2 regions of the Allostigmatella hybrida genome follow, and region 2 is predicted to be linked to the other one. Evidence: riboswitches for the same ligand, from Rfam matches in the RefSeq annotation. Region 2 holds a riboswitch; the other holds the start of a gene.
The links. Region 2 has a riboswitch for cobalamin ahead of KY661_RS10000 (hypothetical protein). Riboswitches for the same ligand answer to the same signal wherever they lie in the genome.

Region 1 (15,346 bases), on a different contig from region 2:
ATGCCGTCCGAGACGTTGTTCAGCGCCGAGACGAGCTCCACCGGGACGTCGCGCTCGCGCGACAGCTCCTGGGCCAGGGCGCGCATGTCCGAGACGAGCTGCTGGCCGCTGGCATCCACCGCCTGGCCCGCGGCGATGCGCTCGATTTGCTTCTCCTTCGCCCGGTCCGGGCTCTCCAGCCGCTCGGCGAGGTGGTCCACCAGCCGGCCCCACATCGCTTCGATCTTCTCCAGGGCGGCGCGGCGGTGCTCGGCGGCGCTGTAGATGCGCAGCGCCAGCGTGCGGCTGACCCCGCGCTTGGGGCCCTCCACCGCGTCGTTGTCCTTCGCCTCGATGTAATAGGTGATGCGGTCGCCGGGCTTCGCGTTGAGCGTGTGGACCTTCCACGCATGGAGCCCCTGGGTGCGGCGGCCATCCTCGCGCTTGAGCGGAATGCGCTGCTCCTGCGCCGAGCCGGGCATGCGGTAGACGAGCGCCAGCTCTCCCAGCCCGTAGTCATCCGAGGCGGTGTACTTGAGGGAGACTTCCTGGTCCGGGTCCACCTCCAGCTCCGTGGCCGGGGTGAGCAGCGCGACTTGAGGGGCCGCGTCCGCCTCGACGGTGAGGGCGATGCCGGGCCCGACGGCCAGGGGCTTGGTGCGCGAGCCGTAGAAAATGAAGTGGTAGGTGCCGGTCTTCTTCGCCACGAAGGAGCCCGTCAGCTCCCGGTTGCCCGTGACGGTGAGCGGCAGGGTCTCCCCGTTGATGCTCAGCTCCGCGCGCTCCACCTCCCGGTCCGAGCGCGTCTTGAGCAGCACCTCGGTGCCGGACGGGGCGCTCACCTCGCCGTTGGTCCCGGCCACGGTGCGCGGCGCCAGCCCCGTGTAGGCCGGGTAGCGGTACGTCAGCTCGATGTCGCCGGTGATGGGCTCCAACTGGGCGGAGGCCTCGACGTCCCGGCCCGCCTCCCACGCCTTCACCGCGCCCGTGCGCCAGCGGCCTCCCGCGAGCGCCAGCACCACGCCCACCACCAGCACCAGGGCGCCCAGCCCCTGGCCGGCACGCTTCACCCGGGTTCCGTCCACGACGCTGGCGGGGCTGACCCGGCGCGTCCGGACATCCATCTGCGAGAGGAACGCGTCCGCGAGCTCCGCGGAGTGGTGCTGCGCGCCGTCCCCACGGCGCAGCTCCACGGCGGCGAGCACGTCCAGGGACAGCTCCGGCCGCCGCTGCCCCACCAGCCGGGCGGTCCGGACATCGTCGCCCACCATCTTCCGGGCGAACCCAAGGCTCCAGGCGCACGCCGCCGCCACGGCCGCGGGCAGGGTCAGCAGCAGCACCCACCGGCCGAGCAGCGGCCACACGAGCGCGAGGAAGCCGCCCGCGAGGGCCAGCACCAGCAGGGTGCCCGTTCCCAGCAGGGCCCCTTCGAGCCAGAGCTGGCGGCGCTGGTGCGCACGGACCCCGGCCAGCAGGGCCTCCACCTCACGTCCGCGCCGGCTCCTGATGGCAGGGGCGGGTGGCGGCGGCGGGAAGGGGGGCGAAGGGGGAAGGTCCGGGCCTGGGCTCTGCGGGGTTTCCAGGTTCAATGTCTCGTCCGCTCAGTGGCGAGGCAACCCGTGGGGAGGGCGCCTATTTCCCAAATCTCTATCAACGTCCCCCCGCGCGGGCCGCCCGGCACCCCTCCCGGTGTCCAATGCGGACAGTGCGGCGGGCGGGATGTTCAGCCGGCGTCCGTATCCGTCCGCGTGGACGGCTCCAAGGGCATGGCGCCGGTGGAGAGGCCGCCCAGCTCCGTGGCGAGCGCGGTCAGCATGTCCTGGGTGTGGAGGATGTGCGGGCGCGACATGCGCGACAGCACGCGCTGCACGGCCGACTCCACCGTGCCCGTGGAGGGCACATCCAGCGTGCGGCCCGCCTCGGTGAGGGCGAAGAGCGCCTTGCGCCCATCGAGCGGATCCGACTTGCGCTCCAGCAGGCCCCGCTTCTCCAGCCGCTTGAGCACGCCCGTGAGCGTGCTGGGGTGCACGTGGAGAATCTGCGCCAGCGCGCCGGCGGTGATGCCCGGGAAGCGGCCCACCAACCGCAGCACGAGCCGCTGCGGGCCGGTGACGCCCAGGTTCGATTCCATCCGCTTGGAAGTCGATTGCAGGCCGTGATCCACCGCCCACAACAGGCGCATGAACTCGAGCACCTCTCCCAACGGAGGCCCCTGGGTCTTGGCCCGTGTCTCCGATTCCGTCCCGCCGCTCTCGTCCAGCTCCTTCATGCCCTCAGTTTCCTTCAACTCCGCCTCCATGTCGCCCGTTGCAGACATGTAGCTCAGGCGCCCTGCACCGGTTCGAAGATTCACTACCTGCCGGGCCGGTACAAGCCTGGCCGCTTGTCGCCCGATGGGCCCGGAACACATCCAACGGCCAGGATCATCGTTTTGACTCAATGCGTCAAAAGCAAGAGGGCTGCCAGGAGACAGCCCTCTCGCACCCTCTTACCCCTTCGGCTTCGGGGGCGGGGGCTCGGCGCTGGCCTTCTGTTGGGTGAGCGTCGAGGGGCCCGTCACCGTCAGGTACGGCTTGAGCTTCTGGAACTTCTTCTTGCCGAAGCCCTTCACCTTCACCAGCTCCTCGGGCCGCTGGAAGCGGCGCTTGGCCCGCTGCGCGAGGATGCGCTGCACGGCCTTCATCCCCACGCCGGGCAGCCGGTCCAGCTCCGCCTCCGTGGCCTCGTTGAGGTTCACCACGCCCGTGTACTGGGTGCGCGCCTTGCCGCGCGCCTCCGCCACGCTGGAGCCGAGCAGTCCCAGCCCCAGCACCACCCCCCACGCCATCCGCCGCACGGGCCCCCTCACGGGTGGCCTCCCATGAGCTCCGGCTCGAGCCCCGGGCCGGGCGCGTACCGGCCCCCCGGCGTCTGCGCCCCGTCCCGCCGCTCCGCCGCCTCGCGCACGTGCAGCTTCCCATCCAGCGGCAGCACATCCAGCAGCACGTTCAGCGAGCCGTCCTTGTTCACGAAGGCGCTGCCCGCGCGCACCCAGATGCTCCCGCCCTTGCCCTCCCGGATGGAGAACACCGCCAATCGCTTCCCTGCCGTCAGCATCGTCCGCCCACTCCTTCACGCCCGCCGGGCCACCCATGGCCCGGCCGCCTCACCGGCTCTGGCCGCCTGAGGCCACCGGCGCCTGGAGCACCCTTCGTGCCAGGCCGTGCTCCCTCGGGGCAGGGCGGAAGAACCGTCCCGCGCGTGGCCTCTGCGTCCACGAAACGGGATGCGAGGTCTGGACGGGGCGCACCTTGCCGCACCTTTGTCCTCTCCCAGGAAGCGCCATCACCCTTTTGGACAAGGGCGGGGCTGGACGCTCCCTTAGGGCATGCACAGCTTCCGGCCTCCGCTTCGACCGAAGGGTGTGCCTTGGCGCTCAAGTTCTCCATCTTGGCCTCGCAACTGCTCGCCGATCGGCAAACGGTGCTGCGCTCCGTCTCCTGGCCTGTGCTGGTGTGGGAGTCGCCCGTGCAGCGGTGGGATTTCCAGGCCAACGCTTGCCCCGTCACGCCGGCGCGGGCCCGCGGGCCCCAGGGGGCGCTGGAGCTGCACGTGCTGGAGCTGCGCGAGCGCTTCCCGGCGCGCAACGAGCTGAAGCTCGGCCGCAGCCTGGACAATGACGCGGTGCTCGAGGACCTCACCGTCTCGCGCACCCACGCCTTCTTCCGCAAGGAGCCGCACACGGGCGTGTGGCACGTGGTGGATGCCGGCAGCCACAACGGCACCTTCGTGGGCGGCGTGCTCATCGTCCCGGGCCGGCCCACGCCCCTGTTCGACCGCTCCGCGCTGCGCTTCGGGCGCGTGGAGGTGAGCTTCCTCCAGGCCGCCGCCTTCGAGCAGTACGTCCACGCGCGCCTGACGCCGCCGGCGGCGCGCTTGACGCACGTGGGGTGAGCCCCTACAAGGGGCACGCCCTTGGGTGCCCACACCGGGCACGCAAGAGGGAAGCCGGTGGAAGACCGGCGCGGTCCCGCCACTGTGAGTGGGCAGCCGAGCCCATGAGCCAGGAGACCTGCCCAGGGGTCCGGGCGCCCCGGTGAGGGCTCCGGTTGGCCTTCTCTCTTCGACAGAGAGAGTGGAAGGCGGAGCATGGCGTGGCCCGCGCGCGCCGGGCTGGCAGTGTGCCTGGCGCTCAGCATGAGCAGTTCCGTGAAGGCCCAGGAGACCGCCGCCCCGGCCGGTCCCGAGGTGCCCGTTTTCTCCGTGCCCGCCGTGGAGGTCCACGCGGCCCCCGTGTCCGAGCCTCCGGAGTCGGCGGCCCAGCGGGACCCCAGCGGCGCGCTCACCGTCATTGAGACGGCGGACTTTGGCGGGGCGGCCCGCGACGCCGCCGAGGTGCTCGCCACCGCCCCGGGCGTGGCGGTGCAGGACAGCGGCGGCTACGGCCAGAGCAAGAGCCTGGTGGTGCGCGGCGCCGCGGCCAACGGGACGCTCGTGCTGCTGGATGGCATTCCCCTGAACGGCGCGGGCGGCATCGCGGACCTGTCGCGCGTGCCGCTGGCGCTGGTGGAGCGCTTCGAGGTGCTGCGCGGGGGCGCGGGCGCCCGCTACGGCTCGGGCGGACTCGGGGGCGTGGTGAACGTCGTCACGCGGCGGCCCGGCCACGAAGTGCAGGTGGCGGGGGAGGCCAGCTATGGAAGCTGGGACACCGTGCGTGGGTGGGGGATGGCCTCGGGGCCGGTGGGGGAGGGCGAGGCGTTGCTGCTGCTCCATGGAGGCCGCTCCACGGGGAACTTCCGCTTCCGCTTCGATGCGAGCCCCGCGCTGCCGGGAGATCCGCTCGTCGAGCGGCGCCGCGCGAACAACGACGCGCGGGGGGCCGGCGGGCTGCTCCGGCTGAGGCACGGGCTGGGCGAGACGCTGGAGCTGGATGCGCTGCTGGAGCTGTCCGCCGATGACCGGGGGCTGGCGGGCACCGCGCAGAACCCGTTGCCGGACGCGAGGCAGGAGGCCGGGCGGGTGGCGGCCAGCGTGCGGCTGTCGGGCGAGTCCAGCGGAGTGCAGGGCTCGGCGCGGGCGTGGTTCCGAGGGGACCGCATCGGGCTGTCCAGCGGGCCCTTGGTGACACAGGGCCACCAGGTGCAGCGCGTGGGCGGCGTGGAGGCGGAGGCGCGCACGCAACTGGGCGAGCGGCACGGCGTCTCGGCGGTGGTGACGGTGTCCACCGAGGACGTCACCGGAGCGGAAGGTGCCCCGGGAGAGGACTCCCGGCCGGGCTGGTGGCGGGCCAGCGCCATGCTGATGGACGAGGTGAGCCTGGCAGGAGAGCTCCTGCGCCTCATTCCCTCGGTGCGGTTGGAGCGCGCGGGGCCGTACACGCTGCTGTCCCCGAAGGTGGGCGCCACGGTGAAGCTGCCGGAGGGCTTCGCGCTGCGGGCCAACGTGGGACAGGCCCACCGTGCGCCCTCCTTCCAGGAACTCTACGTGCGCCAGGGGTTGCTGTTGCCCAATCCCTCCCTGAAGCCCGAGCGGGTGCTCTACATGGACGCGGCGGTGGTGCACCGCACGGAGCATTCGCTGGCCTCGGTGGGCGGCTTCTACAGCCTCTACGAGAACCTCATCGCCTACGAGCTCTATCCCCCCTTCGCCGCCAAGCCGTACAATTTCGCCTCGGCGCGCGCGGTGGGCCTGGAGGCCGAGGGCGAGTGGCGCCCCTTCCCCTGGCTGGCCGGGGCGTTCAGCTACACCCTGCTCGTGTCGCGCAACCTCCGGGATGATCCGCGGTACTACCTTAAGGAACTGCCCTACCGGCCCCGCCACAAGCTGAGCGCCCGCGCCTCGGGAGGCCCCCGTTGGCTCACCGGCCGCGTGGAGGTGGCCACGCAGGCCGCGCAGTTCGTCAACCGCACGGAGGAAGCGGTGCTGCCCGGACGGACCTTCCTCCACGCGGGCCTCTCCAGCACCTTCGGCCGGACGCCCGAGCTGACCGTGTCGCTGGAACTCAAGAACCTCCTCGACGCCCAGGCCGAGGATCTCGACGGTTACCCCCTGCCCGGCAGGGCCGCCTACGTGACGGTGGCGGCCTCGTTCGGCGGCTCCTCGAAAAGGACCCAGACCCCATGAATGGCCACGAAGCGATGGAGCGGAGGCGGCCCCGGCGGTGGGCCCTGGTCGCGGTGCTGGCGGGGGTGCTGGCGGGCTGCCCGGACCAGGGGGCGGAGTGCGGCGAGGGCCTCTCGCTGTGCGGCTCGGAGTGCGTGGACCTCACCAGCGAGCCCAACCACTGCGGCGCCTGTGGCGTCACGTGTGGCCGGGCGGGCGTGTGCACGGCCTCGGCCTGCGAGTGCGGACCCGGGGCCACGCGGTGCGGCGGGCAGTGTGTCCTCACCGCTTCGGATGCGGCCCACTGCGGGGGCTGCGGGGTGGCCTGTGCGGCGGGCCAGGTCTGTGAAGCGGGCCAGTGCCAGGCGGCGTGTACCGGGGCCACCACCACGCGCTGCGGGGATGGGTGCGTGGACCTCCAGGCGGATCCTTATTACTGCGGCACCTGCGACACCTCCTGCGGGGGCGTGAAGAGCTGCCGCACGGGCGTGTGTACCTATGATGTCGTCGCCGCCTGCTTCAACACGGGGCAGGTGGTGGGCCTCCAGGCGGGCACGGACTTGAAGGGGCCCAACGTGGCGGTGGGGGAGCGGCCCCAGACCGTGACGCGGATGCAGGACGTGCTGCTGGTGCTCGACGCGGCGAAGCGGCTGCGCGAGGCCCGGCTGTCGGACTACGGCCCCCTGGCCGAGGCCCCCGAGACGGGCAACGCCCCCAACCAGGTGCTCGTGGACGAGCCCTTCGTCTACGTCATCAACTCCACGAGCAACACGCTGCTGGTGCTGCGGCGCCGGGCCGAGCCCCTGGCCCAGCCCCAGGGCGGAACGCGCTTCCCCAACGGCCTGGGGCTGACACCGGTGGCCAGCGTGGACTTCGGGGCCAACACGAATCCCTATGCAATGGCGAAGCTCGGCACGGACCTCTGGGTGACGCTGTACGGCAACCTGGGCGGGGATGTCTCGGCGGGAGGGCGGCTGGCGCGGGTGAACGTGGCGAATCCGCTGGCCCCCGTGTTGGACCCGAACCCCCTCGTGCTTCCCGCCGAAGCCTTCCCCGGCGGCTCCGCCGAGTCCACGCCCACGGGCATCGCCGTCCACCAGGGCAGCCTCTACATCGCCCTCAACAACCTGGATCCGGCGACGTACCGCCCCGGAGGGCCCGGCAGCCTGGCGAAGGTGAACCCCCGGACGCGCCAGGTATCCCCGGTGCCGCTGGGAGACGGGTGCCTGAACGCGGGATGGGTGGCCTCTCTGGGCGATCGGCTGCTGGTGAGCTGTGGAGGCCATGCCGTCTATGACAACGACTTCCACCTCACGGCGGTGGAGAAGACGGGGCTGGTGCTGCTCGATGCCCAGGACGCGGTGGTGTCAACGTACACGCTCGCGTGCCCGCCGGGCGCCACGGACTGCCCGCTGTCCTCCGCGGGGCGCTTCGCCGTGGTGGGCTCCCGCGCCTACGTGGGGGACAACAACGCGGGCCGCGTCTTCGTCATCGAGGCCGTGGGCCACCAGCTCATCGAGCGGCGGGGCCCCGGTCCCGGCGCCCAACCCCCCATTCTGGCCTGTCCGAGCAATGGCTTCTCCCTGGTTGGAGATGTCGTCGCCCTGCCGTAGGAGCTTCTCCATGAGGACACCCTTCATCTCGCTGTGGCTGCTCGCCGTGCTGAGCCTCTCCGGGCCCGTGGAGGCCGCCGCGCCGGCCCCGGCGCCCCGCTTCCTGGGCCCGAAGCGCGAGGGCAAGGCGCGGCGCGTGGTGACGCTCGCCCCCTCGCTGACGGAGATGGTGCTCGCCATGGGGGCGGGAAGCACGCTCGTGGGCGTCTCCCGCTTCGACGAGGACAAGGCCGTGGCGGCGCTGCCCCGCGTGGGGGGCTTCGTGGATCCGTCCGTGGAGGCCGTCGTGGCGCTCAAGCCGGACCTCATCCTGGTGCAGCCCGGGCCGGGCAACCAGCGGCCCGTGGAGCGCATGGCGGAGCTGGGCGTACCGGTGCTCCTCTTGCCCCTGCACTCCGTGGGGGACACGCTCGCCGCGTTGCGCGCGGTGGGCCAGGCGCTGGGCCAGACGAAGGAGGCCGAGGCGCTCATCTCCCGCTTCGAGGCCACGCAGGCCCGCATCCGCGAGGCGGCGAAGGCGTTGCCCCCGCGCCGGGTGCTGCTCGTCTATGGCTTCGAGCCGCTCGTCGTCGCGGGCCCCGGCTCCTTCGCGCACGAGCTGCTGGGGGATGTGGGGGCCGTCAACGTCGCGGCGGACGCGGGCTCCGCCTACCCCGTGTACTCCATGGAGCGCGTGGTGCGGGCCCGGCCCGAGGTGGTGGTGGACGCGGCCCACGTGGACGTGGGCAAGGACAAGCTCCAGGCGCTGCCGGGGCTGGCCTCGGCGCGCTGGGTGGAGATGCCTTCGTTGGCGCTCCTACAACCGGGGCCCTCGCTGGGCAAAGGGTTGGAGGAGCTGTTCGGTCTGGTGCATCCCGGGGCTGCCGCACGCTGAGCCGCTTCCGGCACGGAAAAACAGGGATTAGATGCTAGGCCGAGCGTTCTCCTCACCGGAGTGCATCCATGGACCGTCGTTCCGCATCGCTCCTTCTTCTGGCGGGTCTCGCCGCCGGTGCCCTGTCGGCCTTCCTGTTGCCCCAGGCCGCCCAGGCGCAGGCGCCGTTCCTCGATGCGGTGGAGTACGAGTCCCTCAAGCGCGAGGGACCCGAGGAGGATCTCGCCCAGCTGCGCAGGCTGGGGGCCGAGGGGTGGAAGGTGGCGGCCACCGTGGAGGTGGACGGCACCACCAAGCGCTACGTGCTGATGCGCACGCGGAGGTGAGGTGAGCGCCGGGGCCCCGAGGCTGCGGGCCTCCCGCGTGCTGGGGCTGTGCGCCGCGTTCCTGGGGCTGACGCTGGCCGCGTTCGCCCTGGCCGTGCGCTTTGGCGAGCAGCCCATCTCCCTGGCCGCGGCCCTCGGGGACGCGGATTCCTCGGACGCGGTCATCTTCTGGTCGCTGCGCCTGCCCCGGGCGCTGCTGGGCGTCATCGTGGGGGCAGGGCTCGCCGCATCCGGGGCCACGCTCCAGGGGCTGCTGCGCAACCCGCTCGCGGATCCGTTCGTGCTCGGCGTGTCGGGTGGGGCCGCCCTGGGGGCGACGCTGGCGCTCGCGCTGGGCCTGGCCACGGTGGGGCAAGTGGCGCCGGGCATGGCCGGAGGACTGGAGCGGCTCTCCGGGCCCGCGCTGCTCGCCTTCCTCGGGGCCGGGGGCTCGGTCCTCTTCGTGCTCGCCGCCAGCCGGGGCCACGCCGCGCGGGCGCCCTACGCGGCCCTGCTCACGGGGGTGGTCTTCAACGCGTTCGCCTCCGCCGCCATCACGCTCGTCAAGACGCTGTCGGCGCCGGACCGGCTGGGGGAAATCCTCTACTGGCTCGCCGGGGCGCTGGGCTACGAGCGGGGGGCCACGCTCGGGCTCGCCGCGCTGCTGCAAGGGGGCGCCCTCGCGGTGATGCTGGCGCTCTCGGGGCAGCTCAACCTGATGACGCTGGGCGACGAGGACGCCCAGACGCTCGGGGTGCCCGTGGTGCGCACGCGCCGGCTGCTCCTGCTGGCCACGAGCGCCAGCGTGGCGGGAGCGGTGGCCCTGACGGGGCTCATCGGCTTCGTGGGGCTCATCGTCCCGCACCTGCTGCGGCTGGCCTTCGGACCGGACCAGCGCCTGCTGATTCCCCTGTCGGCCCTGGGCGGGGCGGCGTTCCTGGTGCTGGCGGACCTGCTGGCGCGGCTCTCCTTCGCCCTCTTCGGGGCCGAGCCGCCCGTGGGCGTCATCACCGCGCTGCTCGGGGGCCCGCTCTTCATCGCCCTGCTGTCCCGGCGTGGGAGGGACGGTTCTCCCGTCTAAGGCGCTAAGGTGCGTAGACCGCGCCGGAATCTCGTGCGTTGAAGCAGTCCAGAGGAGACGAAACGCCGTGTACGCCACCCTCCGAATGCTGCTGCTGAGCACCCTGCTGATGCCGGTCCTGGCCTCGGCGCAGGGCATGTTGCTGCCCACCACGCCAAGTGCCCGGCCCCTGGCCATCAAGAGCCAGCGGGTGACGGTGGCCATCCAGGACGGCACGGCCGTCACCCGGGTGGAGCAGACGTTCCAGAACGATGGTCCCTCGCAGCTCGAGGCCCACTACATCTTCCCGCTGCCCCGGGGCGCCGCGCTCTCGGAGTTCTACCTGTGGGTCAACGGGAAGAAGACGAAGGGCGAGCTGCTCGAACGCGACAAGGCCACGAACATCTACGAGGGCATCGTCCGGCGCCTGGCGGACCCCGGGCTGCTGGAGTACGTGGACTCGGATGTGTTCCGGGTCCGGGTCTTCCCGGTCCCCGCGCGGGGCGAGCAGAAGGTGGAGCTGGCCTTCAGCCAGGTGCTGAACTTCTCCGCGGGCCTGTACCACTACCATTACCCGCTCGGGGCAACGGCCCAGCAGGGGCAGCCCGCGGACTGGCGGCAGGTGGGGGGCACCGCGAAGAACGACTTCACCTTCAGCGCGAAGGTGTCCTCGAAGGTGCCGCTCAAGAGCATCTACTCCCCCACGCACCCGATGGACGTGTCCCGCCGCGGCGAGACCGAAGCGGTGGTGGGGCTGGAGCAGGTGAACGGCGCGGACCTCTCCAAGGACGTGGACCTCTACTTCTCGGTCTCGGACAAGGCGGTGGGGCTGTCGCTGCTCACCTATAAGGAGGCGGCCGAGCCCGGCTACTTCGTCGCGCTCATCGCCCCGAAGACGGAGGTGAGCCCCAGCGAGGTAGCCGCCAAGCGCGTCACCTTCGTCATCGACACCTCGGGCTCGATGCAGGGCAGCCGGATGCAGATCGCCAAGGACGCCCTGAAGTACTGCGTCACCCGGCTCAACCCGAAGGACACCTTCAACGTGGTGCGGTTCTCCACGGACGTGGAGGCGCTCTTCCCCGCGCTGAAGGCCGCGAACTCCGAGAACGTCCAGAAGGCGGTCTCCTTCGTGGAGGGGCTGGAGGCCATCGGGGGCACGGCCATCGACGAGGCCCTGGTGCGCGGCCTCCAGGACAACGACGGCACATCTCCCTCGCCCCACCTGCTCCTGTTCATCACGGATGGCCAGCCCACCATCGGCGAGACGGACGAGGGCGCCATCGCCCAGCACGCCAAGGCAGGGCGCAAGGCGAAGACGCGCCTGTTCACCTTCGGCGTGGGGGAAGACCTCAACGCGCGCTTGCTGGACCGGCTCGCCGATGATGGCGCGGGGAGCTCGGACTTCGTCCGGGACGGCAAGGAGTTCGAGACGAAGATCTCCAGCTTCTACGACAAGGTGAGCCACCCGGTGCTGTCGGACCTGGCACTGGACCTGTCCTCCATCGACGCGTACGACCTCTACCCCCGCAAGCTGCCGGACCTCTTCAAGGGAACGCAGCTCGTGGTGATGGGCCGCTACCGCAAGTCCGGAGACGCGAAGGCGGTGCTCACGGGCTACGTGAACGGCGAGAAGCGGACCTTCGAGTACGGCACCACCGCGCCCAAGGAGGCCACGCGGGACGGCTTCATTCCCCGGCTGTGGGCCATCCGCAAGGTGGGCTTCCTGCTGGAAGAGATTCGCCTGCGCGGCGAGCGCCCCGAGCTGCGCGACGAGGTGATTGCGCTCGCCAAGAAGTTCGGAATCGTCACGCCCTACACCAGCTACCTGGTGGTGGAGGACACGCCGCTGGTGGCCACGCCGTCACCCGTCATGCGTCCCGAGCCCGTGAGCGAGGGATCCGCCTCCGGCGCTGACTTCGCGCCGCCGCCGCCCAGGGGAGGACGCGGAGCCCCGGCGCCCGCGCTCGCCGCGCCCGCCGAAGCGCTCGCGAGGGCGGACGGAAAGGGCAGTGTGGCCGTCTCCCGCGAGATGAAGAAGATGAAGGAGGAGGAGCGAGGCCCCTCGGCGAGCGAGCCGGTGCGGGTGGCTGCGGGCAAAACCTTCCTCTACCGGGACGGAGGCTGGATCGACTCCGAGGCCCTCGCCCATCCAGGCAAGCAGCTCCAGGTCAAATTCCTCTCGAAGGGCTACTTCGCGCTGCTCCAGGCCCGTCCTGACCTGAAGGCCGCGTTCGCTTTGGGAGACCGGGTGGTGGTCGTGGTGGCCCCCGGTAAGACCCTGCGCGTGGGACCGGAGGGAGAAGAAGACGAGGGCAAGGTCCGCGCCTTCCTCAAGTAGCGTCAGGTCAGGGCGGTCAGCGCGCCGGGTCTGTCAGCGCGCTTGTCCACTCGGGGGACCACCGGAAGGTCAGCTCCGCGGACGCGGGCCGGCGGCTGCCGGACACAGGCGCAATCTGGAAGCTCCAGCGGCTGATGCCTTCTCCAACCCCCAGGTGCTGGCCGGAGATGAGCACCTCTTGCCCCAGCGCGATGGGCGAGCCGAACTTCAGGTGAACGGACAGCAGGCGCGCCTCCTCCGCCTTGGCGCCCAGCGCGGGCTGCAGGAAGGAGGACAGGGCATCCGTCATCCAGCGCAGGTAGAAGCCATTGTTGACGTGCCGGGCCATGTCGATGTCATCCGGCTGCACGGGCCGCTTCACCTGAAAGGACATGGGCTCCGCGGCAGGGGTGACGGCCACGGGCTGGTAGTGCGTGTAGAAGGATTCCCCGTTGGGCTTGAACCGCTCGGCCAGCTCACCCCAGGGCGTGGGAGACCGGGTGCCCATGTCCACCAGGATGATGTCGGTGCGGCCCCGGAGCACCCCCTTGCCGTCCTTGGCCCTGCGCAGCTCGAATTCCCGGTGGGCCAGGGAGCCCTCCATCGACGAGAACCACGTGCGGGCAAGGATGCGATCCCCGTAGCGGATGGGGTGCTCTTTCTCGAAGCGCGAGACGCTGAAGACAGGCGCGACGTTGCGGGCCAGAAACCACTGGGGCGGTACGCCGCCGGCGGCGGCCGCTTCCCAGGCAATCTCCTGAAGCCAGTTCATGTACGTGAGAGGCTTCAGTTCCAGGGACGCATCCACCTCGTAGCTGCGGACGGTGAGCTCCAGCTCCGTGATCAAAGTCTCTGGCATAAGGCCTCAAGCTACCGCTGGGATCTGGCGGGTGCAACACGCGCTGCCGAGGGGAAGGCGGCTGGAACCTCAGGCTTCCTGGAGGAAGCCGCGGAGGAGCTCGCAGTACTCCTGGGGCGCCTCCAGCTCGGGAGAGTGCCCCGCGTGCTGAAACCGATGCCACTGGGCCCGGGAGAGCTGGCTGCCGATGGATTCCTTGTCGCTGCGCGCGTGCGTCCGGTCCGCCATGCCCCAGCTCACCAGGGCGGGCTGCTCCACCCGGACCGCTGGGGGCGTGTACCCATAAAACCATTGCTGCCACAGCGAGCCCAGACAGCAGAACGCCCCCTGCGTGAGCGCCTGACTCAGCGTGGGCATGAAGTCGGAATAGCGGTTCTTGGCCAGTGAGGCCCTGTACCAGCCGAGCCCGATCTGGTCGGGCTTGAAGGCCGTGGAGAGCTGGCCGAGCACGGGGCGCGACAGGACCTTCTTCTTGTCCACCTCCCGGGCCCACGTGACTTGCTGCTCCCAGGAAGGCGATTGCCAGAGCATCAGCCGGGTCACCAACTGTGGGTCCTTCGCCGCGATCTGGAGCGCGATATGGGCCCAGACACACGTGAAGGCCAGCACATAGGGCCCTTCGTCCAGCTGCCGCAGCAAGGCTTCGATACAGGCCCGGTACTCCTCGAAGGTGAAGCGGAAGGAGGCCCGGGGGCTCGAGAAGCCAAAGCCAGGCGGCTCGAAGAGAACCAGCCGGTGATGCGGCGAGAGCAGCTCGAACACCGCATCGAAGTGCTCGATGACGTTGGGCGGATCGCACACCATCACCACCGTGGGCTCGCCCGCCTTGCGTGTTCCGCCGGTCCTCACCCGCAGCGTGGCTTGCGGCAGCTCGTGAAAGGTGACCGCCGGACGCGTCCGCGCGGCCCAGCCTCCCTGGAGGCTGCTCGCGCGAGCCCGGAGCCGGAAGCTGTCGAGCCAGGTGACGTTGATCATGCTTTCTCCAGAGCCAGGCGGCTCAGCGGGCTGAGTCGAGCACCATGCAGGTGGCGCGGCCCGAGGCGACGGGCTCGCCATCCGGGGCCAGAATGGTGGCATCGGTGACGACGATCTTGCGCCCTTGATGGACGGCCACGCCCTCGCACCGCAGGAGCCCCGTGGCCTCCGTCACCATCTTCACGAAGGAGACGTTCAGGTTGACCGTGGTCCACCGCGTGCCATACGGCAGCAAGGACATACAGGCGATACCACAGGCGCTGTCGATGAGCGTGGACAGCATTCCGCCATGCACCGTGCCCATGGGGTTGTAGTGGTACTCGGCCGGGGTGCCCGTGAACACCGCGCGTCCCTTGCCCACCTCGATCAAGCGAATCCCCATGGAGTCGCAGATGGGAGGCGCCGGGTAGCGGCCCTCGGCCCAGCCTTGCAGGTAATCCTCCTTGGTGGCGTGCTTCCCAATCTCCCGGATGTCCGCCCAAGAGACCGTGCGGCTCTTGCTTCCAGGCTTCGTGTCCTCTGGCATGGTTCCTCGCGAAGGTGTGTGTCTGAAGTTGCGTGCGCCTGCTGTCAACCGCGTCGCCGCCATGCACCGAGCATGGGCAGCTCACCGCCAAGGTACAGGTCCTTGCAAACCACCCGGCGGACCTTGCCACTGGAGGTCTTCGGCACGGTTCCGGGCGGGACCAGCACGACCCCTGCCGCGGAGAGGCCATGCTTCGCCGTGATGGCGGCGCGCACGGTCTCGCAGAGCGCCGCGATGTGCGCCTCGGACAGGGCTTCCTCCCCGCCGTCTGGCTTTCGCACCTCGATGACCACGATGAGATCGGCGTCATCGTTCGTGACGAATGCCGCCGAGCAGCCCCGGCGGATCATCCGGGGCTCGCTGTCCTCGGCCGTCACCTCGATGTCGCGAGGGAAGTGGTTCTTGCCGCGGATCTTGAGGACTTCCTTGATGCGCCCGGTGATGAAGAGCTCTCCCTCCTGGATGAGCCCCAGATCGCCGGTCCGCAGGTAGCGCCGGGAGTCCTCTCCCGCGAGCTGGGCGCCAAAGCTCTCCTGGGTCTGCTCGGGATTCTCCCAGTAGCCTCGCGCGACGCTCGGCCCGCGTGCCCAGATCTCACCCACCTGGCCCTCTTCCAGGGGGGCGCGTGTCTGGGCATCCACGATGAGGATTTCGCTGTCCGCGCCTGCCCGGCCGCAGCCGACCAGGAGATGGGGCTCGCCGCCGCTGCTGGCGGGCGCGGGACGGACCACGGGGGCCGCGGCCTTGTCTCCTCCGG
Region 2 (15,346 bases):
TCATCGAGGAGGCGGTGGCGGCACATCCGCCCGCGCCTTCCCCGGTTCCGCCGGGGGACCGCTCTGGCCACGCCCGGGCCCGGGCGTACCTGCGCCAGACGCTCCGGGTCAGCGGCCTGCTCCATGGGCCCGTGCTCGAGGACCGGCCGGCAGAGGCCGGGGCGGAGCCCTCCGCCGAGACGCGTCTGTTCCTGTCGCTGGTGCGCACGCTGGCGCGGATGGCGCTGGACATCGCGTCGCTGACGGGCGCGCCCGCGGGCCCCCGCCAGGAGCAGCTCTTCCTGCTGTTCGCCGTGTTCTCCGGGGAGCTGGACGTGGCCGAGGCCCTGGATGCGAAGCTCGGGCAGAAGCACGAGGTGCCCCGGCGCCTGCACGGGAAGGTGGAGAGCGCCCTGGCGCGGCGCGCCCTGTCCCTGGCGGGAGACCCCGTCTACGGGCTCGTGCTCCACAACGGGGCGCTGTACCTGGACGCGCAGTTGTTCGGACGGCAGGCCATCGCCTACTTCGCCCGGGGCCGCTTCCGGCGCGCGGCGGCGCAGCGGCGCACCGGCCTCGTGGCCCGCCAGAAGGCCCTGCTGGTTCAGGTGCTGGCGGGGCTCTCCGCCGCGGACCACACGCCCAGCTACGCCTCGCGCCGCGCCATCCTCCGGCAGGTGGAGGGGTTGATGCTGCCGGAGGCGGTGGCCTCCGGGCTGCGCGGCGCGGTGAAGAAGTCCTTCGAGCACCGGCTGGACGTGCGGGCCCGGGTGGCGGGCGTCCGGGGCCCGGACACGCGGCACTTCCTGCTGGAGCAGGCGCTGCTGGCCTCGCTGGTGGATGGGCAGCGCTCGCCGGGGGAGCGCCGCTTCATCCGGGAGCTGGCGGAGGGCCTGGGCGTGCCCGAGGCGGAGCTGCACCGGCTGGAGCTGGAGACGGTGGGCTTCTACGCGAGCCACCGCTCGGTGGTGGACGTGTTCACGGCCCCCGCCACCGCGAGCCTGATGGGCGAGGACTTCATCCTCCGGACGCAGGCGGTGCTGGAGAAGAACTTCCAGGCGCTGATGCAGGAGGCGCGCGAGACCGGGGACCTGGCGGTGCTGCTGGCCAAGGCGGTGCGCGGGCAGAAGCTCACGGCGGACGAGCGCCGGCGGATGCGGGAGCAGCTCATCGACGTGGCCAAGGTGATTCCGGCGCTGGCCATCTTCGCCGCCCCGGGCGGACTGCTGTTGCTGCTGGCCGTGGCCAAGGTGCTGCACATCAACCTGCTGCCCAGCGCCTTCCAGGCCCTGTCGGCGACCTCCCTGGGGCCGGTGGAGCCGGGGCCCGAGGGCACGCCGGTTCCGGGACCTCACGCCCAGGCCCTGGCCGGGCCTCAGGACGAGGCGCCGCTCGAGGCCCCTGCCCAGAGCCGGCGCTGCGGCTGAGCGGCGTCATGACGCAGGGCGCTGGCGCATTGCGTCTGATCGCTGGCCAACGCTGAGCGGGCTTCCTCGTTCGACGGCCGGGCGCGCGCGTTTCTAGCATCGCCCCGCGCACGGCTTGCCCGGCCCCCACGGTTTGTTCGTATCGTGCGCTTCCCCAACACACGAAAGCCAGGTCCCGCGATGACGAAGATCTATGAAGCCCCCGGACAGCCGGGCAGCAAGATCCAGTTCTCCAGCCGCTATGGCAATTACATCGGCGGAGAGTTCGTTCCCCCCTCCAAGGGCCAGTACTTCGAGAACATCTCGCCGGTGACGGGCCGGCCGTTCTGCGAGGTGGCCCGCTCCAACCACGAGGACATCGAGAAGGCGCTGGACGCGGCCCACAAGGCGAAGACCGCCTGGGGCAAGACGTCCGTCACCCAGCGCGCGGAGGTGCTCAACAAGATCGCCGACCGCATGCAGGCCAACCTGGAGATGCTCGCCGTGGGCGAGACGTGGGACAACGGCAAGCCCATCCGCGAGACGCTCGCGGCGGACCTGCCGCTGGCCATCGACCACTTCCGCTACTACGCCGGCTGCATCCGCGCCCAGGAAGGCACCATGGGCGAGCTGGACGAGAACACCGTCTCGTACCAGTTCCACGAGCCGCTGGGCGTGGTGGGGCAGATCATCCCCTGGAACTTCCCGCTGCTCATGGCGGCCTGGAAGCTGGCGCCCGCGCTGGCGGCCGGCAACTGCGTGGTCATCAAGCCCGCGGAGCAGACGCCGGTCACCCTGCTCAAGTTCATGGAGCTGGTGGGCGACCTGCTGCCCGCCGGCGTCGTCAACGTGGTGAACGGCTTTGGCATCGAGGCGGGCAAGCCGCTCGCGAGCAACAAGCGCATCGCGAAGATCGCCTTCACGGGGGAGACGACGACGGGCCGGCTCATCATGCAGTACGCCTCCGAGAACCTCATCCCGGTGACGCTGGAGCTGGGCGGCAAGTCGCCCAACATCTTCTTCGCGGACGTGTTCGACAAGGACGACGACTTCGCGCAGAAGGCGCTCGAGGGCTTCGCCATGTTCGCCCTCAACCAGGGCGAAGTGTGCACCTGCCCGTCGCGCGCGCTCGTGCAGGAGCGCTTCTACGAGGCGTTCGTCCAGAAGGCGGTGGAGCGCACGAAGAAGATCGTCCAGGGCAACCCGCTGGACACCCGGACGATGCTCGGCGCCCAGGCGTCGAATGATCAGCTGGAGAAGATCCTCTCGTACATCGACATCGGCAAGAAGGAGGGCGCCAAGGTGCTCACCGGCGGCGGCCGGGCCTCGATGCAGGGCGCGCTGGCGGAGGGCTACTACGTGGAGCCCACCATCTTCGAGGGCACCAACCGGATGCGTGTCTTCCAGGAGGAGATCTTCGGCCCGGTGGTCTCGGTGGCGAAGTTCAAGGACATGGAGGACGCTGTCGCCACCGCCAACGACTCGCTCTACGGCCTGGGCGCCGGCGTGTGGACACGCGACACCAACACGGCCTATCGCATGGGCCGCGCCATCCAGGCAGGCCGCGTGTGGGTGAACTGCTACCACCTGTACCCGGCGCACGCCGCGTTCGGCGGGTACAAGCAGTCGGGCATCGGCCGCGAGACGCACAAGATGATGCTCAGCCACTACCAGCAGACGAAGAACATGCTGGTGAGCTACGACCCGAAGCCGATGGGCTTCTTCTAGACGGCAGCCCGAAGGGAGGCACCATGAGCGTGGAGCGAGTGACGGTGACGCCAGCGGCCGAGAAGTTGCTGCGCCTGCTGCAGGCGCAGCATGGGCCGTTGATGTTCCACCAGTCGGGGGGCTGCTGTGATGGCAGCGCGCCGATGTGCTTTCCCCGCGGGGACTTCAAGATCGGCCAGCAGGATGTGTTCCTGGGGACGATCGTGGACACCCCGTTCTACATCTCGGGTCCGCAGTTCGAGTACTGGCAGCACACCCACCTCACGGTGGACGTGGTGCCGGGACGGGGAAGCGGCTTCTCGGTGGAAGCTCCCGAGGGCGTGCGCTTCCTCATCCGCTCGCGCGTGTTCGAGGATGTGGAGTACCGCGCCCTCCAGGAGGCAGGGCCTCCCCTGCGCGGGTTGCAGCACTGAGCCGGAGCGGGGGGCTGGGGTTCACCCAGCCCCTCGTGCCCAGGCCGTCAGCGGTTCTTGGCCTCGTCCAGCGGGCCCTCGCCGTCGTTCAGGATGCCCTTGTCCTCGCCGGGCTTGGCCGGTTGTTCGAAGGGGCCCTCGCCATCGTCGATGACGCCTTCCTTGTCACCGATCTCGGCGTCCGAGCCCGAGCCGCCCACGCCTTCCTGGAAGCCCTCGACGGTGCCCCGGGTGGCATCGCGCACCCCGCGGGCCGCTTCGCCCACTTCCTCTCCCACTTGCCGGGCGTTGCTGCGGGCCTCTTGCTCCGAGCAGCCCGTGACGAGCCCCGTGGCCGCGATCAGGCTCATCGCCGCCCACGTCTTCCAACCTTGTCTTGCCATGGTGTCTCTCCCCCGGGTCGTGAAGCCGTTCCGGGGGACAAGGTAGGCATTCCCGTCCAGCGGCGGGCAGCCCGGTGGGAGCTTGGAAGCAGGCAGGCAGACAGGGGCTTGTGGCCGTGCCCGCCCCCAGGGCTCAGGTCCGTTCCAGCCGGAAGATGAGCCGGCGCAGGTCCTCGTTCACCTTGAGGTAGCGGGAGTTGCCCTTCTCCTCGGCGAACTGCGCCTGGAGCTTGGGCAGCGCCTGGCGCGCCTTGGCCGCCGCCTCCTTCGAGTCTCCCACCAGCCAGTCCAGGGACTGGAGCAGGGCGGTGCGGGCCTCCAGGTCCTTGCCGGCCACGCGCCCGGCGAGGGCCTCGGCGTGGGCCGCCTGTCCGCCGCGCCCCAGCTCCAGGGCCGCCCGCTCCACCACGAGCGCATCCGGGCTGGAGACCTGCTGTGCCCAGCAGCCGCCGTCCGTGCCGCACGCCTGGGCCTGCCCCAGGACCTTGCCGTAGCCGGTGAGGGTGTCCGCCCGCTTCTGGGCGAGGGCCGCGGGGTCCTCGCACTCCTCGCCGCCGTACTCCTGGCACTCGCGGGCGGTGAGCGCGGCCTCCGCCTGCGCCCACTTCGCGAACAGGGGCTGCTCCCGCGCATCGCCCAGCAGCGCCAGGCCGCGCATCGCAGCCTCCCGGGCATACCAATCGCCCTGGCCCGAGGCCTTCTCCAGGGCGGGCAGGGCCTCGCGCCCGCCAATCAGCGTCAGCGCCCGGACGTAGGCGGCCCGGATGGTGGGGTCCTCCTCGGAGACGAGCGCGGAGAGGGGGCGCGTGGCCGCGGCGGTGCGCAGGCGGCCCAGGGCCTCCGCCGCCTGCATCCGCACGAGGGCCTGGATGCGCGGGTCTGTGTTGGTGAAGGTGAGCTGCTTGAGCAGGGCCCCTTCGGCCCGGCGGTCCCGGAAGTCCCCCAGGAGCTGGGCGGCCTTCATGGCGTAGCTGGCGGGGTGGACGCCCCGCTGGCCCGCCCACTTCGTCAGCTCCGCGTCCCGGCCCTCCAGGGCGGCCAGCAGCGCATCGGCCGCCGGGGGGCCCACCTGGTAGAGGGCGAAGGAGCTCTCCACATAGAAGGAGACGCCCTGGCGCTCCTGGGTCAGCATGCGCATCAGCGCGGGCACGGCGCGGGCATCGCCGATGTGGCCCAGCGCCTCGATGGCCTTCTTGTTGAGGAAGGGCTCGGCGCCCTCATCCGTGGCGAGCTGGAGCAGCGGCTCCACGGCCTCGGTGGCGCGCAGGGCGCCCAGGGCCTGGATGGCCTCGATGCGGGTGTAGTTGTCCCGGGAGCGCAGGAGCTTCGTCAGCGCGGGGGCGGCCTTCGGCTGGCCCAGCTTGCCGAGCGCCGCGGCCAGCTCCTTGTTGGCCAGGTGCGTGTCGGTGTCCGAGGCATCCACCGCCAGCGCCCCTTGCAGGGGCTCCACCGAGGAGGGGTGCTTCAGGTCGCCGAGCACCCGGGCCAGGGCGGCCTTCACCTCGGGCCGTGTCTCGGCGGCCAGCCGCGCGTGCAGCATGGGCAGGAAGCCCTCCTGGAGGTTGCCCGAGGTGCGCAGCGTGTCCACCACCTGGACCTTGGCGCTCGTTTTCCGGGCGCCTTCCAGCTTTTTCTCCCAGTACTCGGGGGTTTTCGGGTCCCCCTTGCACCCCGGCAGGAGGGCGAGGGCGGCGGCAAGGCTCAGCGCGGCGGCGAGACGGGGCATGGAATCCCTCCTGGACGGCGGGCAGCACCCTCCGTCGTACCGCTGTCCGAAAGAACGGATCAAACCCCCCCCGGTGGATGGGGTACGCTGGTTAACGGCATGTCCACCGAAACCGTCATTGCCTCACAGAAGCCCAACTGGCGCCGCCGCACCTACCTCATCGACCGCGAGTTCCAGCTCAAGTACATCGCGATGCTCTCCACCATGGGGGCCGGCAGCGTGGCCCTGTTCGGGGTGCTGGCCTGGTGGGCCCACACCTCGGCGGTGGAGACGGGCTCCTCGTCGGAGGGGTTCGCGGGGATGACGATTCTCTGGCTCACCGTGCTGGGCGTGGTGGGCACGGCGGCGGCGCTCGGCCTGTTCGGCCTGCTGTTCACCCACCGGGTGGCCGGGCCCGTGCACGTGATGAACCTCTATGTGGAGGCGCTGGCGGCGGGGCACTACCCGCGGCTTCGCCCGCTGCGCCGGTACGACGAGCTGAAGCGCTTCTTCGACCGCTTCAGCCACGCGGTGGAGCGCATCCGCGCCCGCGAGGCCGAGGAGGCCCATGCGCTCGCCACCGCCCTGAGCGCCTTCCAGCCGCTGGCCTCCACCGAGGAGGCCCGCGCCGCGCTGCAGGTGCTGGAGGAGCTCCACTCGCGCAAGCGCCAGGCGGTGGACAACCCCATCAGCACCCGGACCCCCCTCCTCCCCCCCCGCTGAGGCCCGCGCCATGAGCCGTCCCCGCATCGTCTTCATGGGCACGCCGGAGTTCGCCGTGGCCTCGCTTGCCGCCTGCCTGGAGCTCGGCGAGGTGGTGGCCGTCGTCACCCAGCCGGACAAGCCCAAGGGGCGCGGCAACGCGCTCACCGCGCCGCCGGTGAAGCTGCTGGCACAGGAGCGCAACGTGCCGGTGCTCCAGCCGCCCAAGCTGCGCACCCCGCCGTTCTCCGAGGTGCTGCGGGAGCTGGCGCCCGATGTGTGCGTGGTGACGGCCTACGGGAAGATTCTCCCCAAGGACGTGCTGGAGGTGCCGCGCCGGGGCTGCGTCAACGTGCACGCCTCGCTGCTGCCGCGCTTCCGCGGCGCCGCGCCCATCCAGTGGTCCATCGCGCACGGGGACGCGGAGACGGGCGTCTCGCTCATGTGCATGGACGAGGGACTGGACACGGGGCCCGTGCTCGCGATGAAGCGGCTGCCCATCGGCCCGGAGGACACGAGCGCCACGCTTCACGACAAGCTCTCGCAGCTTGGCGGCAGCCTGCTGCGCGAGTTCCTGCCCGCGTACCTGAGCGGCGAGCTGAAGCCCGTGCCCCAGCCCACGGAGGGCGTGGTGCTGGCCCCCCTCATCCAGAAGGAAGACGGGCAGCTGGACTTCACCCGGCCGGCGGTGGAGCTGGAGCGCCGGCTCCGGGCCTTCACCCCCTGGCCCGGCGTCTACACGGGGCTGAACGGCGCCCGGCTCAAGGTCCACCGGACGAAGGTGGGCGCGGGCCAGGGCGCCCCGGGCACGGTGCTCGCCGCGTCCTCGGAGGGCATCGAGGTGGCCTGCGGGGAGGGCTCGCTCGTGTTGCTGGAGGTTCAGCCCGAGGGCCGCCGGGTCATGAGCGCCCATGAGTTCCTGGCGGGCCACAAGCTGGCGCCCGGCAGTCAACCGTTCTCGGCGCTGGCCGAGGCCAAGGGCTGAGCGGTGGGCCACGAACGAAGGGAGAGACGCGGATGAGCATGACACTCCTGGTGCTGCACGGGCCGAGCCTGAGCCTCCGGAAGGACTTCGAGGGGCTCGATGGGGTGCTGCGCCTGCGCGCCGCCAGCCACGGCCTCGCGCTGAAAATCATCCAGTCCAACCACGAGGGAGGGCTCATCGACACGCTCGTGGCCGAGCGCCGGAGCATCGACGGGGTGGTGGTGAACCCCGCGGGCCTCTTCGCCTCCTATCCGCTCCGGGATGCGCTGGAGGCGCTGAGCATGCCCGTCTACGAGGTCCACCTGGAGGCCGCGCGCGCCAAGCAGTCCGTGCTGAAGGACGTGTGCACGGAGCAGTTCTCGGGCAAGGGCGCCGACCCCTACCTCCAGGCGATTGACGGCTTCATCCAGTCCCAGCGCACCACGGGCAGCGGGAAGGGCAAGGCCCCGGCGCTCGCGAAGATGAAGACGCTGGGGCGCAAGAACTCCCGGGAGCCCAAGGTCCCCCCGGCGCCTGGGGGCAAGACGCTGGGCCGGGGCGTGAAGGCCGCGCCCGCCGAAGGGATGCTCTCCCGGACGCTCGTGCGCCAGAAGATCGCCGAGCGGCTCGCGGGCAAGCTGTCCGCGGCGGAGCTGGCCGCCTGGGCACGGGTGCAGTGGATGGAAGTGCAGCGGGGAGCCCCCGCCGAAAGTGGTTACCGAGACATGCTGGAGGACAGCCTGCAGACCCTCACCCTCTCCACGATGCCCGCCAGCCGGTTGACGGACGAGCAGCTCGTGGACCTCATGGCGCAGCTCGAAGGATGAGCGCCCGGACCCTTGCCATCCAGGTGCTGTCGCGGGTGCGTGCCACCGACGCGTACCTCAACGTCGTGCTCGACACCGCCCTGTCCGAGACGCCGCTGAAGGACCCGCGCGACAACGCGCTCGTCACGGAGCTGTCCTATGGCACCACGCGCCGGCAGCTCGCGCTCGACTACGCCATCACCCGCTTCGCGGACCGGAAGCTGGACGCCATGGAGGACCGGGTGCTCGCCGCCCTGCGCATTGGCGCCTACCAGCTCTTCCACACCCGCGTGCCCCCGCGCGCGGCGGTGGCCGAGACGGTGCAGGCGCTCAAGGACCTGGGCGTCGAGCGCGCCGCGGGCTTCGTGAACGCCATCCTGCGCAAGCTGGCCTCGCTGCCCGGGCCGCCGCTGCCGCCCGAGGGCGACGTGGCCGAGTACCTCTCCATCCGCGAGAGCCACCCCCGGTGGCTGGTGGAGCGGTGGCTGCGGCAGTTTGGCCGCGAGCGGGCCGAGGCGATGCTGGTGGCGGACAACCAGACGCCCCCGGTGGTGATCCGCGCCAACAGCGCGAAGGTGACGCGGGACGAATTGCTCACCCAGTTGCGCGAGGTGGGGCTGGAGGTACAGCCCACGCCGGTGTCCCCGGTGGGCATCATCCTGCCGCCGGTGGGGCGGCTGGAGGACGTGTACGGCTACTCCGAGGGGCTCTGGCAGGTGCAGGACGAGGCCGCCCAGCTCGTGGGCCTGTACGCCGCCATTCCGGAGACGGCGCGCACGATGGATGCGTGCGCGGCGCCCGGCGGCAAGGCGTGCCACCTGGCCGAGTCGCACGAGGTGGTGGCCATGGACCTGCACGCCAACAAGCTGCCGAAGATTGTCTCGGAGGCGAAGCGGCTGGGGGTGATGAGCCGGCTGCGCGCGGTGGCGCACGATGCCACCAAGCCCTACGCCGGGGAGCTGGGCGAGTTCCATGCGGTGCTGGTGGATGCGCCGTGCTCCGGGCTGGGCACGCTGCGGCGCCACCCGGAGCTGCGCTACCGGCGGGAGGAGGCGGACCTGGGACGGCTCGCCTCGCTCCAGCGCCGCATCCTGGAGAACTGCCAGGAGGTGGTGCCCCCGGGCGGGCTGCTCGTTTATGCCGTGTGCACCCCTGAGCCGCAGGAGGGCCAGGACCAGGTGGACATGTTCCTGCGCAGCCACCCCGAGTGGACGGCGGAGCCGCCGGTGCTGCCGGGCGCGAAGCTGCCCATGAGCCAGGCCTGGCTGCGCACGCTGCCGGGGCCGGAAGGGTGGGACGGCTTCTTCGCTGCCCGCCTGCGCAAGCTGTACTGAGCTACCGGGGCCGGTGGATCCACAGCGAGCCCCCCACGCGCGCGGCGCGGAACACCGCGAGCGGGCGGGTGGCGGGGCCCTGGAGCACCTGGCCGTCCTCGCCGAAGCGCGAGCCGTGGCAGGGGCACTCCAGGAGCTTCTCGTGGGGCAGGTAGGCCACGCCGCAGGCGCCGTGGGTGCAGATGCTCCACACCGCCGTGTAGCAACCCGGGGCGGTGTGAATCACCCAGACATCCAGCAGGGCCTCGGGGAGGCGCACCGCAGAGAAGCCCCCCGGCTCAAGCAGGGTGGGGTGCCCGGACAGCGGAACCTCCACCCAGCCTTCCTCGGGGCGGCCCGGCGTCACGCCGCAGGGGTTCTCCTCCTCGGAAGGAGGGGCGGGCGGGGGCTCCGTGCCTCCGCACCCGGCACAGGCCGCGGCGAGGGCACAGGTGCCTCGCAGCAGGGTGCCGAGCGCGGTGCGGCGGCCCATGCGAGGGGCCCCCGCTGGACTCACGGGGTGGACCCCAGGCTCACGCCGTTGACGACGGCGACGGCGTCGAGATCAAACCCGCCGGAGGTGCCGCTGTAGCCGTTGGCGCCGCTGTCGCGGATGCGCACGAAGCGCGCCCGCGAGACGCCGAGCGTGGCCAGGTCGAACCCATCGCCGCCGGCCACGGTGGGGTCCGTGGGGCTGATGCCGTTGTCGGGGTGGGAGAACACGGGCTTGACGCCCGCGCACCCGGGGAAGCCCTCCGGCCGGTTCGTGGCGTCGCAGGGGAACTCGCTCCACGTGACGCCGTCGTCGCTCACCGCCACCACGCCCGTCTCGGGAAAGCGCGCGAAGGCGTTCTCGAAGACGATCAGGTCCACGCCGGGACCGTCCACCACGGCGATGTCGGTGAACTCCAGGACGATGACGCCCTGCTGGCCCAGGCTGAGCACATCCAGTGAGCCGGCGCTGCTGCCCTCGCCCCGGGGCGGCCCGAGCACGACGCCCGGGAACAGGTCCTGGCCAAAGCCCGCGGAGGCCCCGGGTTGGAATGAAACGACACGGTCCGCGAAGGGGTTGGAGGCCGCCGCCGGAGGGGGGCCCGCGTCCCGCTGCTCGTCGTCCCCGGGCCCCGGCTCACCGGAGGCATCGTCCCCGCCACAGGCGGTCAGGCTCATGAGCGTGGCCAGCCCCACGCCAGACAACCCTGCTGGAAACCGGAGGAGGTTCATGGCTGGTCAATGCGGACGAGCCGCTCTCCATTCTTGTCGGACACGCCCACGAGCAGGCTGCTGCCCAGCTCCGTGAGCGACAGGACCTGCGTGCAGCTGTCGGTGAACTTCAGCACGGGGGTGGCAGGGCCCGGGGTGACGGAGCCCTCGCTGAGCGCCAGCGCCACGCGAGACACGTCCGTGTACGCGGGCGGCCAACTGGAGCTGTCTCCGAGCAGCAGCGCCACGCCGTTGCCGAAAGCCGCCACGGTGAAGAAGTCGCTGGGCAGCGTCAGCTCGGGGGCGTCCGAGAGGTTGAAGGGCGTCTTGCTGCTGAGCGCCGGCTGGTAGAGTGACGGCGCCGCGGCCCGCAGGCGGTTGGCGAAGCTCAGGCCATCGAAGTAGCCCAGCACGGCCACGCCCTCGGCGGTCACCGCCGTGTGCCCGCTGGAGGCCTCCCAGGCGGGATCAAACCGGGCGAGCAGCGAGATCGTGGGCGGATCCGTCTGTGCCTGGAGGGCGTAGATGCCTGCCTCCGGCGGGTTGCTGCCCAGCCCCAGGCCGTTGATGAAGAAGGTGTCCTGGATCGAAGCGGCCGTGAAGTTACCGGGTGCGGAGAGGTACCGCGGGCTGGCGGGAGTCTGGTTCTGGTAGAGCGAGACGTAGCCCGGGAAATTGGCGCCGGACTTGGTGTAGCCGCTGAGCAGCCGCGAGCCGTCATTCACCAGGTAGCCACTGGGGTAGACCGTGTTGCCACGGTCCGAGGGCTCGATGATCGAGAACAGGGCCTCGCCACCGGTCTGCAGCGAGGGCCATGTGCCCAGCGGATACACCTGGTTGTCCGCGCCGCTCAGCCCATAGACGGTGTACACGGGCCCCGGGCCCACGGCCGTGACGGCGATGATGCCCACGGGCAGGGCCGAGTTTTCCGAGGCAGAGAAGCCCGCCTGAAGCTGGAGCGTGCCAAGCTTCGCGTCGTGAGGCACATCGCAAGGGCCTCCGCCGCCGTCCGTGCCGCCATCGCCCGTGCCGCCATCGCCCGGAGGCGTGGGATTGTCCCCGCCGTCCGTTCCCCCGTCCCCTGTCCCCGCGTCGCCCGGGCCCGGGCTCGTGGGCGGGCCATTGGGATACAGGGGAACGCACTTCTCCTCCTGACAGACCCGGGGATTGGCCGGATCCCGCTGCTCGGCGTCCTCCTGGCAGTCAAAGGAATTGGTGCACTCCGAGCCGCAGCCGGTGCCCAGGCCCACGAGCACGAGGGTGCCCAGGACGGGCATCCACCGCGTCCACGTCTTACCGAGTCTCATCGCGTTCCACATTTGGCGCTCCGCTCCTCCGCCCCCTCCGGGCGAATGACCTTCGAGGCGCGTGCGCGGAGGCCCCCGGAACGGTCCGGAGCATGCCTCCGTCACCTCCCCTCGGAGGTTCCGGTGATGGCCGTGCCGCTGGGCGGCACGGATCCTGGGCAGGTCTTCGGACTCACAGGCGCGGAGGGCTCGCGGGGAGACCTCCTCCTACTGGCTGTCGCTTCCCGGCCTCGGATGGGGCCAGTGCTTGCGTGGACAGCGCTCGTTCCTGTTCACCGCTGCGGGGCAGTCCCGGACTCACACCGGGTTCCCTTGAGCCTCCATGACGTCATGGGGGCGCCGAGGACAACCCGGGGGATATGGCGGCATGCAGGCGTTTGTCAAACGGCAACCCCGGCGCGCCCGGGGTGGGAGGGCTACTCCTCGCTGGCCGCGGCCAGCTTGAAGGCGTCGAGCACCGCGGCGGAGGCCCGGTCCAGGTACTTGCCCTTGCGGATGAGCAGGCCGATGGGGCGCGAGACGGTGCCCTCGGCGAACGGCTTCACCACCAGCGAGTTGGCCTGCACCTCGGCCTGGCACGTGGACAGCGGGAGGATGGCCACCCCGAGCCCCATCTCCACCGCGCGCTTGATGGTCTCGACGTTGTCCATTTCCATCACGGGGTTGAGGTCCAGGTTCTTCTCGCGGAAGAGCCGGTCCAGCGCCTTGCGCGTGGGGGCCTCGCGGTCGAAGGCGATGAAGGGCACGCCCGACAGCGCGGTGAGGCTCACCTTGGCCTTGCTGGAGAACGGGTGGCTGGGCGCGCACACCACCGCCAGCTTGTCGTCGCGGAACGGCAGGATGTCCACGCCGGCGCGCGGCTGCGGGTAGGCGACAATCCCAATCTCCGCCGCCCCGAGGATGACGTCGTCGTAGACCTGATCATTGCGCCGGTAGTTCAGGCGCATGTTCACCTTGGGGTGCGTCTTGAGCAGCTGCTTCTGCACGCTCTGCAGCTCGTGCAGCCCCACCGAGTAGATGGTGGAGACGGTGGTGGTGCCCTGCACCTCGGCGGCCTGCTCGCGGATCTCCTGCTCCACCTCCGCGAAGCGCGCCAGGATTTCCTTGCAGCCGCGGAACAGCCGCTCGCCGGCGGGCGTGGGGGTGACCTGGCGTGCGCTGCGCGACAGCAGCTTCTGCTCGTACCGGTTCTCCAGCGCGCGAATCTGCTGGCTGACCGCCGACTGCGTCACGTGGTTCAGCTGCGCCGCGCGAGAGAAGGAGCCCGTCTCCACGACATCACAGAACATCTTCAGGCTTTCGAGCTGCATTGGGGGGGCTCCTACACCGGTGGAGAGGGGTAAAGCCAGAGGTAATTAGCTGTCCTTACATACCCTTGGGGCTCAGAGCGTCTCAAGGCTGCGGGGGAGGCGGAGGAGGGGAGAGGTAGGGGCGCGTCAGGACAATGACACACAGGCCCAGCGCCATCAGCGCACCACCGCAAAGGGTTTGGACGCGGCCGATGTGTGTGGCCGCGTCGAGAATGACCTCACACTCCAGCTTGCTGAGCCCCACGCAGTCCTGCCGTCCGAAGAGGCCGCGCAGGCCGAAGAAGAGCAACAGGATGCCGCCGCTGAGCATTCCCGCGCACAGCCCGAAGACAGCGGCTCGCGTGAGTCCGGACAGGGTGGAGCGGCCAGGGCTGTTGGAGGCGGCGGTCATGATGCTGAAGCTACAACGGTGCGGGCGTGAGCGCCTCTTCCCGCCTATGCTGCGCGGGCATGAGGATCCTCTATGGAGTGGTGGGCGAGGGCATGGGCCACGCGACGCGCTCCCGGGTACTGCTCGAGGCGCTCACCCGGGAGCACGAGGTCCACATCGTCGTGTCGGGCCGCGCCCAGCAGTACCTGGCCCGGAGCTTCCAGAACGTGCACGGCATCTGGGGGCTCACCCTGGCCTACGAGGGCAACTCGGTGAAGAAGTGGCAGACGGTGCTCCAGAACCTCCAGGGCGCGGTGGCCGGCCTGCCGGGCAACATCCGGCGGTACTTCGAGCTGGTGGAGCAGTTCCGGCCGGAGGTGGTCATCAGCGACTTCGAGACGTTCAGCTACCTGTTCGCCAAGGCGCACCGGCTGCCGGTCATCAGCGTGGACAACATGCAGATCATCAACCGGTGCAGCCACGAGGCGGGGCTCCTGGCGGGGTACGAGGATTCCTTCGAGGCCACGCGGGCCATCGTCAAGGGCAAGCTGCCGGGGGCGTTCCACTACCTCGTCACCACGTTCTTCTATCCGCCGGTGCGCAAGGAGCGCACCACGCTGGCCCCGTCCATCCTGCGCCCGGAAATCCTGGAGGCGAAGTCCGAGCCCGGCGAGCACCTGCTGGTGTACCAGACGGCCACCACCAACACGCAGCTGCCCATGATTCTCCAGCAGAGCGGCATGCCCTGCCGCATCTACGGCGTGCGCCGCCACATCACCGGGGATGAGGTGGAGGGCAACCTCACCTACCGGCCCTTCAGCGAGCAGGGCTTCATCGATGACCTGCGCACCGCGCGCGCGGTGGTGGCCGGCGGGGGCTACACGCTGATGAGCGAGGCGGTCTACCTGCACAAGCCCGTGCTCTCGATTCCCGTGGAGGGCCAGTTCGAGCAGATCATCAACGGGCTCTACCTGGAGCGGCTGGGCTACGGGATGCATGCCCGGCACCTCACGGCGGACACGCTGCGGGAGTTCCTCGCGCGCGTGCCCCGCTGCCAGGAGGCGCTGAAGGGCTACGCGCAGGAGGGCAACACGAAGATGCTGGCCGCCCTGCGCGAGCAGCTCGAACGGGCCTACGCCTACCGGGGGCACTGGCGGGCCGAGATGGCCGAGCAGGACTGAGCCCCATGAGCGAATGGCTGAACCTGCCCCGGGTGACGGATGCCCAGGGCCACGCGCTGGATGTCATCGAGCTGCGGAACCTGGCGGTGGATTGCATCGTGGGGCTCTACCCGCGCGAGCGCATCGCCGCCCAGCCCCTGCGGCTGGATGTGGCCCTGTTCCTGGAGGCGCCCAAGGCCCCGGAGGCCGGGCACCGGCTGCCCGCCGCGCACGATGGGCGCCTGGCCGGCGAGCTGCTGTTCCTCCTGGAGGCGTGCCGCTTCAAGGTGCTGGAGTCGGCGGCGGAGACGGTGGCCCGCTACGTGTTGCTGTCCCCCTTGCCGGAGGCGCCGCACGCCCAGGTCCGGGCGGCCACGGTGCGCGTCACCAAGCCCCACGCGCTTGAGGGGCTGGCGGTGCCGTCCCTGCAGGTGCACCGCACGGCAGAGGAGCTCGGGGCCCCGGAGCCCGCCGCTTCGGGGGGCATGGACTTCGTCCACGAGGGGCCGGGCTACAGCGTCTACCGGCTGCACCTTGGACCGGGACGCACCGCCGCCCATGCCTTCGCGCCGCCCGGAGAGCAGGCGGAGCTGGTGCTGG

Region 1: linked by a shared signal. The riboswitch ahead of KY661_RS01130 (TonB-dependent receptor plug domain-containing protein) and the one ahead of KY661_RS10000 (hypothetical protein) in region 2 are both predicted to bind cobalamin.

What each region holds. Positions count from the first base shown of each region.
Region 1 is NZ_JAHXBH010000001.1:281,332-296,677, forward strand. Features, by position in the region: gene KY661_RS01105 (DUF4175 family protein) at 1-1,463, opposite strand, end outside; gene KY661_RS01110 (MarR family winged helix-turn-helix transcriptional regulator) at 1,703-2,248, opposite strand; gene KY661_RS01115 (ComEA family DNA-binding protein) at 2,468-2,827, opposite strand; gene KY661_RS01120 (hypothetical protein) at 2,824-3,075, opposite strand; gene KY661_RS01125 (FHA domain-containing protein) at 3,388-3,912, shown strand; cobalamin riboswitch at 3,919-4,052, shown strand; gene KY661_RS01130 (TonB-dependent receptor plug domain-containing protein) at 4,108-6,081, shown strand; gene KY661_RS01135 (MXAN_6577-like cysteine-rich protein) at 6,078-7,673, shown strand; gene KY661_RS01140 (ABC transporter substrate-binding protein) at 7,684-8,547, shown strand; gene KY661_RS01145 (hypothetical protein) at 8,616-8,873, shown strand; gene KY661_RS01150 (FecCD family ABC transporter permease) at 8,875-9,933, shown strand; gene KY661_RS01155 (VIT and vWA domain-containing protein) at 10,001-12,250, shown strand; gene KY661_RS01160 (thioesterase family protein) at 12,267-13,088, opposite strand; gene KY661_RS01165 (alpha/beta fold hydrolase) at 13,158-14,063, opposite strand; gene KY661_RS01170 (PaaI family thioesterase) at 14,086-14,589, opposite strand; gene KY661_RS01175 (fatty acyl-AMP ligase) at 14,634-15,346, opposite strand, start outside.
Region 2 is NZ_JAHXBH010000004.1:235,212-250,557, forward strand. Features, by position in the region: gene KY661_RS09945 (TerB family tellurite resistance protein) at 1-1,403, shown strand, start outside; gene exaC (acetaldehyde dehydrogenase ExaC) at 1,584-3,110, shown strand; gene KY661_RS09955 (DUF779 domain-containing protein) at 3,134-3,523, shown strand; gene KY661_RS09960 (hypothetical protein) at 3,571-3,906, opposite strand; gene KY661_RS09965 (HEAT repeat domain-containing protein) at 4,040-5,632, opposite strand; gene KY661_RS09970 (signal protein) at 5,732-6,334, shown strand; gene fmt (methionyl-tRNA formyltransferase) at 6,345-7,298, shown strand; gene KY661_RS09980 (type II 3-dehydroquinate dehydratase) at 7,331-8,104, shown strand; gene rsmB (16S rRNA (cytosine(967)-C(5))-methyltransferase RsmB) at 8,101-9,417, shown strand; gene KY661_RS09990 (QcrA and Rieske domain-containing protein) at 9,419-9,889, opposite strand; gene KY661_RS09995 (cell surface protein) at 9,910-10,620, opposite strand; gene KY661_RS10000 (hypothetical protein) at 10,617-11,906, opposite strand; cobalamin riboswitch at 12,047-12,265, opposite strand; gene KY661_RS10005 (LysR family transcriptional regulator) at 12,323-13,216, opposite strand; gene KY661_RS10010 (hypothetical protein) at 13,299-13,607, opposite strand; gene KY661_RS10015 (MJ1255/VC2487 family glycosyltransferase) at 13,667-14,767, shown strand; gene KY661_RS10020 (dihydroneopterin aldolase) at 14,773-15,346, shown strand, end outside.